One region of the Vibrio diabolicus genome, then DNA from elsewhere that is predicted to be linked to it. Evidence: predicted binding sites of a transcription regulator. Region 1 holds the regulator's gene; the other holds the start of a gene.
The links. Region 1 encodes CRP, which controls carbon source genes, mostly activating them, when cyclic AMP is high. Its sites were predicted from a motif close to TGTGANNNNNNTCACA; they were not measured.
Positions count from the first base shown of each region.

Region 1 (7,999 bases):
AACCCGATGGTGATCTCTGATAAATACGGTGATTTGGATGCCACGGTGTACACCATCATCCAGTCAGCGTTTATCAGTGCTGGTCAACGTTGTACGTGTGCTCGTCGTTTGTACGTGCCATTGGGTGAGAAAGGTGATGCGCTCATCACGAAACTGGTTGAAGCGACGAAGAATATTCGCGTAGACCAACCATTTGCAGAGCCTGCGCCATTTATGGGGCCGCAAATTTCCGTTGCCGCAGCCAAGTTCATTCTCGATGCACAAGCGAACCTACAATCACTTGGTGGTGAAAGCTTGATTGAAGCTAAAGCAGGAGAGGCGGCGTTTGTTTCTCCCGGCATTATTGATGTAACGAACATTGCTGAGCTACCAGATGAAGAGTACTTCGGTCCACTTCTGCAAGTGGTGCGTTATGAAGGGCTAGAAAAAGCCGTAGAACTGGCGAATGACACGCGCTTTGGTCTCTCTGCTGGTTTAGTTTCAACTGACGACCAAGAATGGGAATACTTCGTTGACCATATTCGTGCTGGGATCGTGAACCGTAACCGCCAGCTCACAGGTGCAAGTGGTGATGCGCCATTTGGTGGTCCTGGTGCGTCAGGTAACCTACGTCCAAGCGCTTATTACGCAGCAGACTACTGTGCGTACCCGATGGCATCAATGGAAGGTCAAGAGACTATCTTGCCTGCAACATTAAGCCCAGGTGTGGCGCTATAAGTTTTAATAACAGAGTCGCAACCATGTATTGCGGCTCACTTTGCCGGCGAATCATTTAGGTATGGGTTGTAGTGATCGTTGGCAGAACACGGAAAGTGAGCAAAGACTCGGAAAAGCGTGTTGACTGACTGGCATTTACCGTCACAGGTTGATGGCTGCTCGTTCATTATTCTGGACAACTTTTCGTTGTGAACGAGCAGTCAACTTCCGCTTACCTTTTAACTCTACATCTCGTAACAAGGAGTCGTTATGACGCCCGATGTGTTATTTGAATCGCTATGGCAAGATTACATTCAACGTCTTTGCCCCTCTGCTGCGAAAGTACATCAGCTGCTTCAAGAAGATGAGCCTCTGATTAATGATCATATAGCTTTACGTACCTTCAATATTGCGCCTCTTGGTATCGAAACCTTAGCTAAACCATTTGTAGCCATTGGCTATCAGGCATGTGGTGACTACGTTTTCGAAAGTAAAAAGCTGGTTGCTAAACACTATGAGCACCCTGATCCGAAGCAACCTAAAGTCTTTATTAGTGAGCTAAAAGTTGAGGAGTGTTCACCTGAGCTGCAAGAGATTGTGAAAAAGCTGGTGGCACAAGTCGATGCAGGCAAGCTGAACGATAGCGCATTCTTACATGGTGGACGCTTGTGGGATTTAAGCTTTGCTGACTACCAAACGTTGGCTAAAGAAAGTGAGTATGCATCTTGGTTGGCTGCGCATGGTTACGGCGCAAACCACTTCACGGTGAGCGTTAACCAGCTCAATGAATACGAAGAAGTGAAGCAAGTAAACGATCACTTACGTACGGCCGGATTTACCATTAATGAAAACGGCGGGGAAGTGAAGGGCACTCCTGAGGTGCTGCTAGAACAATCATCGACCATGGCGGATAAAGTGGCGGTTCGCTTTAGCGAAGGCACTGAAATTATCCCTGGTGGCTTTTACGAGTTTGCTAAGCGCTACCCGATGGAAAACGGTGAGCTGTACCCAGGTTTTGTGGCGGCTTCAGCGGACAAAATCTTTGAAAGTACGAATGGCTAACTTTTAGGGTTAACCTTTCGGCTAACCAACTTGCTCATTAGTCTTTTGTTGCTCTGAGCTTAATGTGGTTACAAGACAAATAAAAAGCCACCAATGTCGCCATTGGTGGCTTTTATAATTTTGTTCGCGTCACTCTGGTTTGAGATTAACGAGTACCGTAAACCACGATAGTTTTACCGTGCGCAGAGATTAAGTTCTGCTCTTCTAACATTTTCAAGATACGACCTACTGTCTCACGAGAACAGCCAACGATTTGACCGATTTCTTGACGAGTGATCTTGATTTGCATGCCGTCTGGGTGAGTCATTGCGTCTGGTTGTTTTGCAAGGTTCAGAAGCGTCTGAGCGATACGACCAGTTACGTCTAGGAACGCCAGGTCACCCACTTTTTGGCTAGTTACTTGAAGACGACGAGCCATCTGCGCAGAAAGGCGCATTAGGATGTCTGGGTTTACTTGGATAAGCTGACGGAATTTCTTGAAAGAAATTTCAGCAACTTCACAAGGAGATTTAGCACGAACCCAAGCTGTGCGCTCTTGGTCTTCCTCGAATAGACCAAGTTCACCAATAAAGTCTCCTTGGTTTAGGTAAGAAAGGATCATCTCCTTACCTTCTTCGTCTTTGATAAGAACCGCAACAGAACCTTTAACGATATAGTACAAAGTTTCTGCCTTTTCGCCCGCGTGAATTAGCGTGCTCTTTGAAGGGTACTTATGAATATGACAGTGTGAAAGAAACCACTCTAATGTTGGGTCGGTTTGAGGTTTACCTAGAACCATAATATCTCACTTCCTCTGCAGGGTACGCTTGCGCTATCCATATTTTAGCTAAGCCTGAATTAGGCCTACTAGAATAAGAGCACTTTTTATATGCTGCAAGCTCTCTTGTGTTTCGGTAAGAAATAGTATCCTTTTTCGAAAACGATTTCTTGATTTTAATCGTGCCATGATTGAGATTTTGTAAGCAAAACTGTGCACATGATCACGGTATGAAAAGTAAACATCTTCGCAGGCAGGTTTTTAGCCAATTTTCCCTGTTTCGATGAGCTGTTGTAGGATAGGCCGAACTATGAGCTCCATTGCAAAGCTCATCTTACCGCCTGGCACGACAATCGTGTTGTGGCGTGACATGAATGAGCCATCAATCATAGCCAGGAGATATGGGAAGTCGACTTTCTTTATCCCACGCAAGCGAATTACGACAAAGCTCTCATCCAGGCTTGGGATACCCTTCGCATTAAGGGGGTTGGAGGTATCGACCGTTGGGACGCGCTGAAAGTTAATATGAGTGCGAGAAAATTGCGGAGTGATGTAGTTAAGATAATCGTCCATCGAGCGCACGATAGAATCCATTACTGCTTCTCGTGAATGACCGCGGTCACGAGTATCACGCACAAACTTTTGGATCCACTCTAAGTTTACGATTGGTACCATACCAATCAAGAAATCCACATGCTGCGCAACATTAACATCGCCATCCACAACACCGCCGTGCAAGCCTTCATAGAAGAGAACGTCACTGTTCTCCGGTAAGTCCTGCCACGGTGTGAAGGTTCCAGGCATTTGATTATAAGGTACGGCCTCGTCAAAGGTGTGTAGGTAGCGACGTACGCTGCCTGCGCCATCGTGACCATATTTACGGAAAAACTCTTCCAATCCTGGAAAGTCATTAGCTTGAGGGCCAAAGTAGCTAATGTGTCGACCTTGCTCGCGCGCTTTACGGATTTCTATATCCATTTCAGGGCGAGTAAAGCGATGGAAGCTGTCGCCTTCAACCCATGCGGGTTTAACGTTCATCATATTGAACATCTTACGGAAGGCTTCAGATGTAGTGGTCGTGCCGGCACCGGATGAACCAGTAACCGCAATAATTGGGTGTTTAGCTGACATGACAAACCTTGTCGAAAATTACTTACCTGTAATGTGCAGTAGGCTGCTACTGCACGGTCGATAACCCACTATAGCACGTAACAATGCCTTGTCATTGAGTGGGGTACGGTAAAATGTGAAGGGTCTAAAATTTTGTTTTTACCTGAATATCGACGGTTTCGTGCAGTTCAGAGAACACGATAACCGCTTCGCCTTTTTCTAATTGAGTTTTTACTTGATCCACTTTGTCTTGCAAAGAAATCTCGACGGTTCCGTAATCCGTGCCTTCACGTAAGACGAATTCACGAATTAAGTTTTCCAATGTTTCTGGCGCAATGTCTTGCCATGGAATGATCATAAATACCTCGAACTTTTATGATGAGCGGCTAGTTTACTGCTTTCGCTGCTTGGATACAGCAGAAAGGTAATCTGCAGCAATACTTTCGTAATACGCTGGCAGCGCTTCTTCCAACCAAAATTTCGGCTTGAGCGCTGAACCTGTAAGGAAACCAACATGCCCACCGTGCTCAAAGAGACGGTAATCAATATTATCTGGCAGAACAAATTTCGGGATCACATCGTCGGTCATGAATGGATCGTCTTTGGCGTGAATGATCAGTGTCGGTAGCGTGATCTGTTGTAATTTACTTAAGCCAGAACATTGATCGTAATAATCTTGTGCGTCTTTAAAACCGTGCAGTGGTGCCGTGATCAAATCATCGAATTCATACAATCGTGTGACACGTTTTATTGAGTTGTAGGACAAAGCGAGCTCGCCATGCAACAAGTGATGTTTTTGCAATGCGTTGCGTTTGAGCGAAGAGAGCAGGTAACGGCGATACACTTTCGAAAAGCCTTGTTCAATACGGTTCGCACACGCTGCTAGGTCTAAAGGCGCTGAGATAATGGTCGCCGCGTTCAAAATGGGGTGGTCTTTGTATTGGGCTAAATAATTCGCCAACATGTTACCGCCAAGAGAAATACCAACCGCAACTTTGGGGTTATCAGGAAAGCGTTGCTCAAGGTGCTCTAAGAAGTGGCGGGCGTCAGTCACTTCACCAGAATGATAGGCGCGAGCTTTCTTGTTTGGCTTACCGCTACAACCGCGGAAATGCATCATCACCGACAGCCATCCGGATTGAGCAAATGCATTCATTAGGCCATTGGCGTAAGGGCTATAGAAGCAGCCTTCTAGTCCATGAAATAAAACAAAAATCGGCTTTTTTTGCGCAGGTTCTTGGGTTGGGTCCTCGCTCCATGCGAGATCGAGAAAGTCTCCATCGGATGTATCGAGGGTTTGCCAAATCGGCGTAAACAACGCTTTTTTGCGAATAAAACGCGGTAAAAGCGTTTGAAGATGCGGGTTTTTGATCCCGGCGGCTGCGAAAAATTGTGTCATACCTAACTGCTCTTATGCGGTTCTTCGGTGTCAGTTGAAGAACTTATTAATATAATCCTTTATAAAGATTATAGGTATTCTACAGATTTATGGGCGTTTTGGTGGGTGAATGTTTGGCACCGGAATAGCAAAGGCCTGTTGCAAATGCTCACCACCAAGTTGACGACAGTATCTCAGCGTGAGTGGGGCGCCATCATTTTTGACCAGCGTGAGCGAGTTAATGCAGTTCACCAAATCCGCTTGTTGCTGCTTTTCTAGTTGCAGCTCAAACTGCAAGGTTTCACGATATAAAGCGTCATTGACTTGAGACTTAAGATGGCGACGTAAGTCGCGAAAAGAGTGCAGTAAGGTTTCGCTTCGGCCCAGACAGCTTTGTACCAGAGGCCAGTCTTTTTCTTGGAAAATGAGTTGCTGCTCATCGAGCCATCTGAGCAGCAGGAGTAGGTTCACGTTGCCGTGATAATTGTTCTGTAATGATAAACACGCTTCTTTCACTTCTCGCACACCATAAAATTGCAGACTGAACTGCCAAAGGTGTTCTAGGGTGAGTGTGTATTCAGCGTGTTGATTACTCATTGATTAAACTCTAGCTCCATCTGCTCCAGTTCTTCCTGAGCAGACATCCATTCCATTTCAATTTCTTCGAGCTCTGCCTTACTAGAAGCTTGAAGAGCCAGCACTTGGTTAAGTTTAGCTTTATTTTCGGCTTCATACAGTGAGTTATCTGCCAATTGTTCTTCAGCTTCGGCCAGTGCAGCACCTAACTTATCCATTTTATTTTCTAATTGTGTCAGCGTTTTGCGAATTGGCGCCGTCTGCTTACGAAATTCTGCATCGCGACGTTTCTGCTCTTTTTTCGCTGCCGCGCTGTTGGCGCTATCTTTGGCTGGCTGTGCAGCTTGTGCTTCTTTGCGTTCCGCTCTTTGTTGCTCAGTTAACCATTTGTAGTAGTCGTTTAAGTCACCATCGAACGGCGCAACTTGACGATCATGCACCAAGTACAAGTCATCGGTTGTAGCACGCAGTAAGTAGCGATCGTGCGAAACAATCACCATTGCACCTTCGAACGTTTGCAGTGCCATCGTCAATGCCTGACGCATGTCCAAATCCAAGTGGTTGGTTGGTTCATCAAGTAGCAACAGGTTTGGCTTTTGCCACACAATTAAGGCCAGCACTAAACGGGCTTTTTCACCACCCGAAAACGGCGCGACTTTCTCCAGTGCTTTGTCGCCTTGGAAGCCAAAGCTGCCTAGGTAATCACGTAGCTGTTGTTCGGTTTGATCCGGCGCGATCTGCATCATGTGTTGCAGCGGCGTTTCCTCTGGGTGCAGCGTTTCTAATTGATGCTGAGCAAAGTAACCTATTTTTACGCCTTGTGAGTAAGTCAGATCGCCACCTTGCGCGTTAAGCTCGCCAGAGAGCAATTTGATCAAGGTCGATTTACCTGCGCCATTACGGCCGAGTAGACCAATGCGACTGCCAGGAACCAAGTTCAAGCGGATCTTCTCTAAGATCAGGTTGTCACCGTAGCCTGCCGATACTTCATCCATCATCATGATTGGGTTTGGCAGCGCCGCAGGCTCACGGAATTGGAAGCTAAATGGGTTATCGAATTGAGCGGGTAACACTTTCTCCATGCGCTCCAAAGCTTTAATACGGCTTTGAGCCTGGCGTGCTTTAGAGGCTTTATAACGGAAACGGTCGATGTAGCTTTGCATGTGCGACATCTGTTTCTGTTGCTTCTCGAACATCGCTTGCTGCAGCACCATTTTTTGCGCTCGTTGGTTTTCGAACGACGAATAGTTACCCGTGTATTCGTTCAATTGTTGGTTTTCGATGTGGATAATACGGCCAACAATTGGGTCAAGGAAGTCACGGTCGTGCGAGATCAGGATCAGTGTGCCTGGGTAGTTTTGTAGCCAACGTTCAAGCCACATCACCGCGTCTAAGTCCAAGTGGTTGGTTGGCTCATCGAGTAGCAATAAGTCAGAACGGCACAATAGCGCTTGAGCTAAGTTAAGGCGCATACGCCAACCACCAGAGAATTGAGTCAAACTCCAACTCATTTGCTCTTGACTGAAACCTAAACCGTCGAGCAATTCTGCCGCGCGAGCGCGAATGCTATAACCGCCGATGGTTTCAATTTTACCGTGGATCTCGGCAACCAAGGTGCCGTTGTCTTGTGCTTCCGCTTCAGCCAACTGCTTTTCGAGCGCTCGGTACTCGCGATCACCATCAATGACGTATTCCAGTGCAGTGCGCTCTAGCGCAGGCGTTTCCTGTGCGACCCAGGCCAGTTCCCAATGTTGAGGTTGGCTAAATGAGCCTGCATCAATCGACAGTTCATCTTTCAGCAATGCAAATAGCGTTGATTTACCGCAGCCGTTTTTACCCACAAGGCCGACTTTATCGCCAGGATGGATAGTCGCTGAAGCTTGATCTAAAAGAGGTTTACCGCCACGCAGTAACTGAATATCAGAAAAGGTAATCATAAAGTTTTCATTCACTTTGCGCAGTGCGCGTTGCTTGGTTACATAGCGAAGTGGTTTCAATCGTTTTTAAAGCCACTTGGGTATATATCTAGCGGTGAATAGTAGGGGTATTGGCCGGAAAAGTCGATTGATTCGCTTTAATTGCATTATGCTGTACAAAAAAGTATAACAATTTGATAACGGATAAAAATAACCACAAGGACGACCATTTGGCTGTTGCACCGTCTATTCTCCCAAGAGTTCTGGTCATTTATGCTCATCCAGAGCCACATAACTCGATTGCTAATCAAGTGATGATTAAAAAAGCTCAGTCGCTTGATCACGTCACTGTGCACGATCTTTACGGTGTTTACCCTGACTTCTTTATTGATGTGAATTACGAACATGAGTTGTTGCTCATGCATGATGTGATCGTGTTTCATCACCCGCTTTATATGTATTCATGCCCAGCCCTGTTAAAAGAGTGGTTGGACCGAGTGCTGG
Region 1 is NZ_CP042451.1:315,965-323,963, forward strand. It holds gene astD (succinylglutamate-semialdehyde dehydrogenase) at 1-717, shown strand, start outside; gene FR741_RS01540 (DUF1338 domain-containing protein) at 967-1,758, shown strand; gene crp (cAMP-activated global transcriptional regulator CRP) at 1,904-2,536, opposite strand; gene FR741_RS01550 (phosphoribulokinase) at 2,777-3,646, opposite strand; gene FR741_RS01555 (YheU family protein) at 3,771-3,983, opposite strand; gene FR741_RS01560 (hydrolase) at 4,017-5,024, opposite strand; gene FR741_RS01565 (TIGR02444 family protein) at 5,112-5,600, opposite strand; gene FR741_RS01570 (ABC transporter ATP-binding protein) at 5,597-7,516, opposite strand; gene kefG (glutathione-regulated potassium-efflux system ancillary protein KefG) at 7,726-7,999, shown strand, end outside.

Region 2 (7,999 bases), 1.4 Mb from region 1:
AGCCATGCATTTAGCTGATGAAGATATGTATTCAAGTAAGCAGTCAACACGCCGCTATCCTTCTTCGCATCGTTACGTGGCTCAATCATAGAGGAATGAATTGATCGAGTTTTGTCCAAACGGTAATGAAATGACGAAATTCAAGGCTTTTACTCTTGCATTATGAGGACTGATACTGAATAATCGCCCCATCGATTGAGGCAAGTCCTCTCGAAAAGAATTATGGGGCTCTGGTCCTCTCGCAACAATAGCTCGTGAACTCGGTCAGGTCCGGAAGGAAGCAGCCGCAGCGGGTGACTTGTGTGCCGGGATGTGGCTGGGGTCCCACCCTTTAAAAGCCCTGCGTATATCGCAGGGCTTTTTTCGTTTTTGAACCCTCTTTTACTGCGTTTGCTCTTCAAAGTCTTCTGATGAATCAAGTTTCTTGAGGTTATTTAGGTATAATTTATAATCTCACGCGCTTGATACCGAACTGTCGTGAAGATTGTTTCGAGTACATTCGCCGAATAACCATTTTCACCTGGGATACTTTAATGATTTCAAAAAACCAATTAAAACTGCTTCGTGCTTTAGGTCAAAAGAAACAGCGTAAAGCGCATGGCTTATTCCTAGTTCAGGGTGAAAAGAACGTTTTAGAGCTGGCAAGTAGTTCATTAAAGGTGAAGCATGTCTTCGCAACCGAGGCATTTCTCGAACAAAACGCTAGTGCGCTATGTAGTTTTGATTGCATTGAAGCATCGCTTGACGACCTGACCAAAGCGAGCACTCTCGTGAGCAATAACGCGGCCATTGCAGTGGTTGAAATCCCGAGTGTAAAAGTGCCTCAAGCAAAAGGCTTGATGATTGCGCTAGATGGCGTATCTGACCCAGGTAATCTAGGAACGATTATTCGTGTCGCAGACTGGTATGGCATCAAGCACATTATTGCGAGTTCAGATTGTGCTGATCCGTATAATCCTAAGACGATCAGCGCGACCATGGGCAGTTTTGGCCGCGTACAAGTGAGTCTGGTGGATTTGCCAAGTTACTTAGAAGAAGCCAATTTGCCAGTTTATGGCGCGTTTCTGGAAGGGGAGAGCGTTCATAAAACGGAATTCGCTGCTGAAGGTATTTTGTTGATGGGCAGCGAGTCCCACGGCGTACGTGAAGAAGCTGCGAAGCTCGTGACAAATAAGATCACGATTCCGGCATTTGGTGGTGCTGAGTCGCTGAATGTCGCAATGGCAACCGGTATTATTTTAGACAACATGCGTCGACATCATTGTTAATGTAACTATGCGCCAATAATGAAGCCAGTCAATTTGACTGGCTTTGTTGTATTTACCACCTGTTAAAAATCAGCCTATTTGCAAGTTGTACTCAATTAAACAACAGTGAATGCCGATGATTACTTAATTTTGATTCAGATCAATAGGCTGCACCTATAAATAAAATTACTCATTTCCATTTAGTAAATTCAGGAAATTAGGCGACACTTATCTAAAGGCCGCAATAAAATGCCCTTAAGGAGATAAGAATGCATTCATTAAAAGTAAAAGATTACATGACGTTGCAAGCGGTGACCTTCACTAAAGATATGTCACTTTCGGCTGCTTTGAATAAAGTCATGCAAAGCGTCACATTAGGTGGCCCCGTCATTGATGAGAATGAAAAGGTAGTTGGATTCTTATCAGAGCAAGACTTGTTAGATAAATTGGTGAAAGCGAGTTATCACTGCCAAGATACGCATACCGTTCAAGAGTGTATGCATGACGATGTTTTATCTGTTTCTCCAGACATGTCAGTGATTGAGTTGGCTGACATGATGAAGATTGGTAAGCCAAAAATGTATCCAGTGGTTGACGGTAAAGGTAAATTGGTTGGCGTTATCACTAGGCGAGATGTGCTGCGCGCCATCGGGATGACTTTAAATGAGTGTTTTAAGCATCCAGTTTAACCTTTTTGATCAAATATCATAGGTGCTTGATTTTAAATAAGTCATTTGGAAAGACGCTTCGGCGTCTTTTTTATTTTCAATCGACGAGTTTTTAAAAAATCACCTTGACCTTGGAGCTAGCTCTAAGGTTTATCCTTAGTCATAGGCAAAGAGCCTACACCAATAAGGAAAATAAATTATGTGTACGAAACATCAAGGTTGCCAATCTAGCAAAATCAAAACTGCGGTGCCGCTTGGCGCGAGCGAGTCGTGCTGCGCACCAGTAAAATCTTCACTCAACATTTCTCAAGCTGGCGTAGAAGTGTCTGAAAGTTCATGTTGCAGCGGAGGGAGTTGTAGCGCCGACCCAGGTGAGGAAGAAGAGCCCTCAAGGGAGAATGATTCCTCAATTCGAAACTCGTGGCTTGTGTCAGGTATGGATTGCCCTTCATGTGCACAAAAGCTTGAGAAGGCTATTACGTCTTTGGAAGGTGTTAGCCAAGCAAAAGTCTTGTTTGCAACAGAAAAACTGGTTGTCGATTTTGACGATCGCGAGCTGACCTCTACGATAGAGCATACAGCCCAACAAACAGGTTTTCCACTTTCTTCACTCGATGCTCCAAAACCAAATACCGCAACGAAGGGCTGGCGTGGGGTAGTAAAAGACAACATTCAAATTCTCTCTATTGCTAGTGCGATGGTTGTCGCGGCAATAATTTCTAAGATCGACCCTCAAATAAGCACTTGGTTATTCACGTTGACCTGTTTACTGGGTTTATACCCAATTGCGCTCAAAGCGTTCAAGTTGGCGCGTAGCGGTACGCCTTTTGCGATTGAAACGTTAATGAGTGTGGCAGCGCTCGGCGCTTTATATTTAGGTGAAACCGCTGAAGCGGCAATGGTGTTATTGCTTTTCCTTATTGGTGAAAAGTTAGAAGCATATGCATCATCCCGCGCTCGAAGTGGTGTCCAAGCGCTAATGGACTTAGTCCCAGAAAATTCAATTTTAATTGTTGATGGTGAGCGTAAAGAGGTGCCTGCAGCTCAGCTTAAGCCGGGGGATATTATAGAAGTTGCCCCCGGTGGTCGTTTGCCAGCGGATGGTGTGTTGCAAGATGCGCTTGCGAGTTTTGACGAAAGTGCGTTAACGGGAGAATCCGTTCCCGTTGAGCACCAAACGGGTGGCAAAGTGATGGCCGGAGCTGTGGTTGTCGATAAAGTCGTTCGTTTACAGGTGACTTCTCGTCAAGGCGAGAATGCGATTGACCGAATTCTCCATTTGATTGAAGAAGCAGAATCTCGTAAGGCACCATTAGAACGTTTTCTGGATAAATTCAGCCGTTGGTATACGCCGCTGATGATGTTGGTGTCCCTGATGGTTATCGTCACGCCACCACTGTTGTTTGCTCAACCGTGGGAAACGTGGATTTATCGAGGACTTGCCCTGTTACTGATCGCCTGTCCTTGTGCGTTGGTTATTTCAACGCCTGCAGCGATTACTTCTGGCTTGGCGGCTGCGGCGAAGCGGGGGGCATTAATCAAAGGTGGTGCGGCGCTTGAGTTGCTTGGTAAGGTGGAGTCCGTCGCATTTGATAAAACCGGTACATTGACGCAAGGTAAGCCGCAGGTGACCGACGTCTTTGCTTTTGATGTAGATGAAGACAAGTTACTTAGCCTGACAGCCTCAATCGAAGTTGGCTCAAGCCATCCTCTCGCGGTTTCTTTAGTTAATAAAGTGCAACAGCAGGGGCTTCCTATTCCTGAAGCGCTAGATAAAACCGCGCAAGTGGGCTCTGGTGTCACAGGTTACGTCGATGGGAAAATAGTCCAAGTAGTCACGCCTTCTAAGGCCGATTTCCCACTTTCTCAAGAAACCGAAGAGCGAGTGGTGACGTTGGAACAACAAGGTAAAACGGTTGTTATTGTGCGTTACGATTACGAGGTCATTGGCGTGATCGCATGGCAAGATACATTGCGCCCAGATGCCCAAGAAGCTATCGCTACGTTGAAGGAGCTTGGGATAACGTCGGTGATGCTAACCGGTGATAACCCGAGAAGTGCTGAAGCAATGGCGACCAGAATAGGCTTGGATTATAAAGCAAGCTTATTACCAGCAGATAAAGTGCATTACGTCGAGAAACTATCACAGCAACACACCGTTGCAATGGTGGGAGATGGTATTAATGATGCGCCAGCGATGAAAGCTTCGAGTATCGGTATTGCGATGGGAGGCGGTACGGATGTTGCGCTGGAAACGGCCGACGCGGCAATAACGCACAATCGTCTGATTGAGTTACCTGCCATGATAGAACTATCGCGTGCGACGTTAAGTAATATTCGTCAGAATGTTGCGTTAGCGCTTGGTTTGAAAGGCGTTTTCTTGGTGACAAGTTTATTGGGCATTACGGGTCTATGGGTGGCAGTATTAGCCGACAGCGGCGCAACTGCACTGGTTACGTTAAATGCGTTGAGATTACTCCGTTTTGAGTCCAAGCAGGCCAAGTGACCTACCTAACTAGCTAATAAAAAGCCCGAGGCATTCGTGTCTCGGGCTTTTTTAACCGTATCGACGAAATTCAATAAGATGTCTTAGTTTGTTTTTGAAATCACGCATCGCTATGCAACAAAATGAGCCAAACTCTCCAAAAGTGTGATCATTGCTTGTTTTGGGTGAAATTATAGTTTCATTACATTTTCTCATTGTGATTGTGATCACTCTATGTTGGTGAAAGGTTCGCTACAGTGCATTTGTACCCAACAACTGATTAATGAGCTTATTGTTCATAAAATAAGCCACAATAAGGAGCGACTTATGTCTCAAGCTGTATTTCATTTAGGTGTTACTGAAGCTGATCTTAATGGTGCGACTCTAGCCATCATTCCTGGTGATCCAGCGCGCGTTCAAAAAATCGCAGAACAAATGGAAAACCCAGTATTTCTAGCAAGTCACCGTGAATACACGCTATACCGTGCCGAATTAGACGGTAAACCTGTTGTGGTTTGTTCTACAGGTATTGGTGGCCCTTCTACCTCTATCGCAGTTGAGGAACTCGCGCAGCTTGGTGTTCGTACTTTCCTACGTGTTGGTACAACTGGCGCAATTCAACCGCATGTAAACGTAGGTGACATGATCGTAACGACGGGGTCAGTTCGCCTTGACGGTGCGAGCCTACACTTTGCGCCAATGGAATTCCCAGCAGTTGCTGACTTTGAAGTAGCAACTGCAATGAAAGCGGCAGTAGAAGAGTCTGGCGCTGCGGTTCACATGGGTGTGACAGCTTCAAGTGATACTTTCTACCCAGGTCAAGAGCGCTACGACACGTTCTCTGGTCGCGTTGTTAAGCGTTTCCAAGGTTCTATGCAAGAATGGCAAGACATGGGCGTACTTAACTTTGAGATGGAGTCTGCGACATTGCTAACAATGTGTGCGAGCTCTGGTCTAAAAGCAGGTTGTGTGGCGGGTGTAATCATCAACCGTACACAAAAAGAGATTCCAGATCATTCAACTCTGAAAGAGACGGAAGCTCGTTCAATTAAGGTGGTAGTAGAAGCAGCGCGTAAAATGCTGTAAGCCGCGATAATTGGCATTTTAAACAAACGGAAAAACCAGAGGCACGCCTCTGGTTTTTTTCTACCTATCTAAACCCACACTTAAAAATTAGGTATGAAAAAAGCAGCCTGTAACGCTGCTTTTGATCATTTTGAATTCTAGCTTTTATCACTGATACTAGATCTCGTCCGAGCCACCTGCGTCTTTAAACCAAGCCGTTAGGTGTGTTCTTAAGTCTTTAAGCTCATCAGGGCCAATCAGAGCTAGCCCCAAATCTTCTGCACGAGTAATGTCATTGTGACGAAGCGGTCGGAAGCTCACCAGCATTGCACGTGCTTGTAAACCACCTAGCAGATCTCTGAGGGATTCTAGCTTGTACAAGGTGTCATCGCCGTCATCTCGCATACCTTTGGTTTTACACTCAATGATGTGGAGCTTGTTGTTTACCACTGTTGCAACATCCAACTCATTGCGTACTTCACTTTCACCAAGTTTGCGATAAACCTGAACATTCAAAGAGCGATCTTGAATCGTCGGCATCGTATCTTGAATTTGCTTGACCGTGCTGTGTACCAGAGTCTCTAACCATTCACCGTTTGAAAAGCGGCGTGCATCTTCATCTGCAAACGTTAGAACGCCATTCTCATAAGTGGCGATTTGCGCTTCCACTAAGTCCGAAAGCAGCATGTTGAGCTCACGGTAGCCTTGTTGCTTTTCAGAAAGCTCCACATCAAGTTTTTGCTCTTTGCGGCATGTGGTTGCAAGGTAGTTAAGAGTCGCTAAGCCTGGACCAAGTTCAAGCGCATTTGAGGCCCAGCGTTCACCAAGTTCATACAGTTTTTTATCAAGAAGAGGAGGTAAATCAACGTGGTGGAACTCGCCGCGTGCGCCGAAGATAGTGAGGTAGTCAGCAATCGTAATGTGGTCTTCGACTTGAGTATCTTCTTTGCCATCTGGGTATAACCAGCAAAGCTTATCGCTACTTGGCTCAACCACAAAAATTGGCCAGCGATAGGTACGGAAAACCTCGTACACAGACAATAAGCGATGACGAAGACCGCAACTGGCGTTCAATTTCACATCTTCGCCGCGCTCATGGAGATCTTTTGCCAGTTTTTGAATCGCTTGTTTGATCAGCGAAGTATTGACGGCGGATGGGATTTCAAAAAATTCGGAAGTAATGTCTCGTTGCTCTAAAACGGCACTCAGTCGGTCAAATATATCTAACTGGCTCTTGTCTCCGATGAAGACGATATGTGTGCTTAGCGTACGATTATCTAATAGAGGAGTGACCAATCTCACTGGGTCTTGGTCGATAATACCAACATGAACAGCCATAGATTTTCCTTTTTATGAGGCCGCTCGAAAAGAGATGTGCAAGGGGATGAGCTGGCCATATTAATCATATGTAGACATGGCTGATAAAAAACAAGGGCGACTTAACAAAAAGTCGCCCTTATACAGTTGATTGCACTAATTAATGCTCAAATTTATAAATTATTTATAACTTAAAGCGGTGAACCAATTCATTCTGCTGATGAGCCAAGTGAGTCAGGGATTCACTGGTCTGTGCGATGCTCGACATAGCTTGGAAGCTTTCATCGGCGATACTATTGATATCTTCAATACTGCGTGCAATGTCTGCTGAGGTTTCACTTTGCTCTGCTGCCGCTTGCGAAATATGCGTACTCATTTGGCTGATTTCGATGATTAGCGCTTGAATCTCTTCCATTGAGCTGTTCGCTTTTGATGCTTGCTCAACAGACATCTCCATATCGCTCATACAGCTTTGTATTACTTGATTTGCTGACTGAGAGCTGGATTGCAGATTACTGATCATCGATTCAATTTCAGTGGTGGACTGAGTGGTTCTGGATGCAAGCACACGCACCTCATCGGCCACTACCGCAAAGCCGCGACCTTGTTCGCCAGCGCGAGCCGCTTCAATTGCTGCATTCAATGCCAGTAGGTTAGTCTGTTCAGCAATGTTGCGAATCACATCGAGGATAGAACCAATTTGACCACTCATTTTTTGAAGTTCAGAGACAGCGGAAACGGATTCGTTCAAACGCGTTTCCAGTTGATTTATGGTCGAGATATTGCTGCTCATGACATTTCTGCCGTCTTCAGAGGCTGATTCGACACGCTGCACCATTTCTAGTGAACCTTGTGCACTTTGAGCGACTTCTTGCACTGAGTGAGACATTTCCGTCATTGCGGTCGCAACGTTTGCTGTTTGCTCGCGTTGTGAGCTTAATTTGCTTTGCGCTTGCGAAGACGTGCTTTCGTTTGTTGCTGCGGTCGAAGATAGGTTCTCTGACGCTTCGTTGAGTTTCACTAGGATCTCGTGAAGACTGTCGGCGAGTGAGTTAATGTGTCCACTCACTCGGCTGAACTCGTTGTTATAGCGAATATCGATACGTTGTGTCATGTCACCTTCAGTCAGGCTTTCAAGCACTTTTAGAATACGAGTCAATGGCTCGCGAACGCTGTGCGCGATGTGGTAGCCAATCGCTGTGGCAAGTAGCACGACA
Region 2 is NZ_CP042451.1:2,213,478-2,221,476, reverse strand. It holds gene FR741_RS10525 (GGDEF domain-containing protein) at 1-91, shown strand, start outside; RNA gene ffs (signal recognition particle sRNA small type) at 229-325, shown strand; gene FR741_RS10515 (RNA methyltransferase) at 534-1,268, shown strand; gene FR741_RS10510 (CBS domain-containing protein) at 1,517-1,936, shown strand; gene FR741_RS10505 (zinc/cadmium/mercury/lead-transporting ATPase) at 2,115-4,421, shown strand; gene udp (uridine phosphorylase) at 4,728-5,486, shown strand; gene FR741_RS10495 (DUF1887 family protein) at 5,643-6,803, opposite strand; gene FR741_RS10490 (methyl-accepting chemotaxis protein) at 6,967-7,999, opposite strand, start outside.
Region 2: the regulator CRP is predicted to act here: its motif matches at 4,617-4,632, upstream of udp (uridine phosphorylase).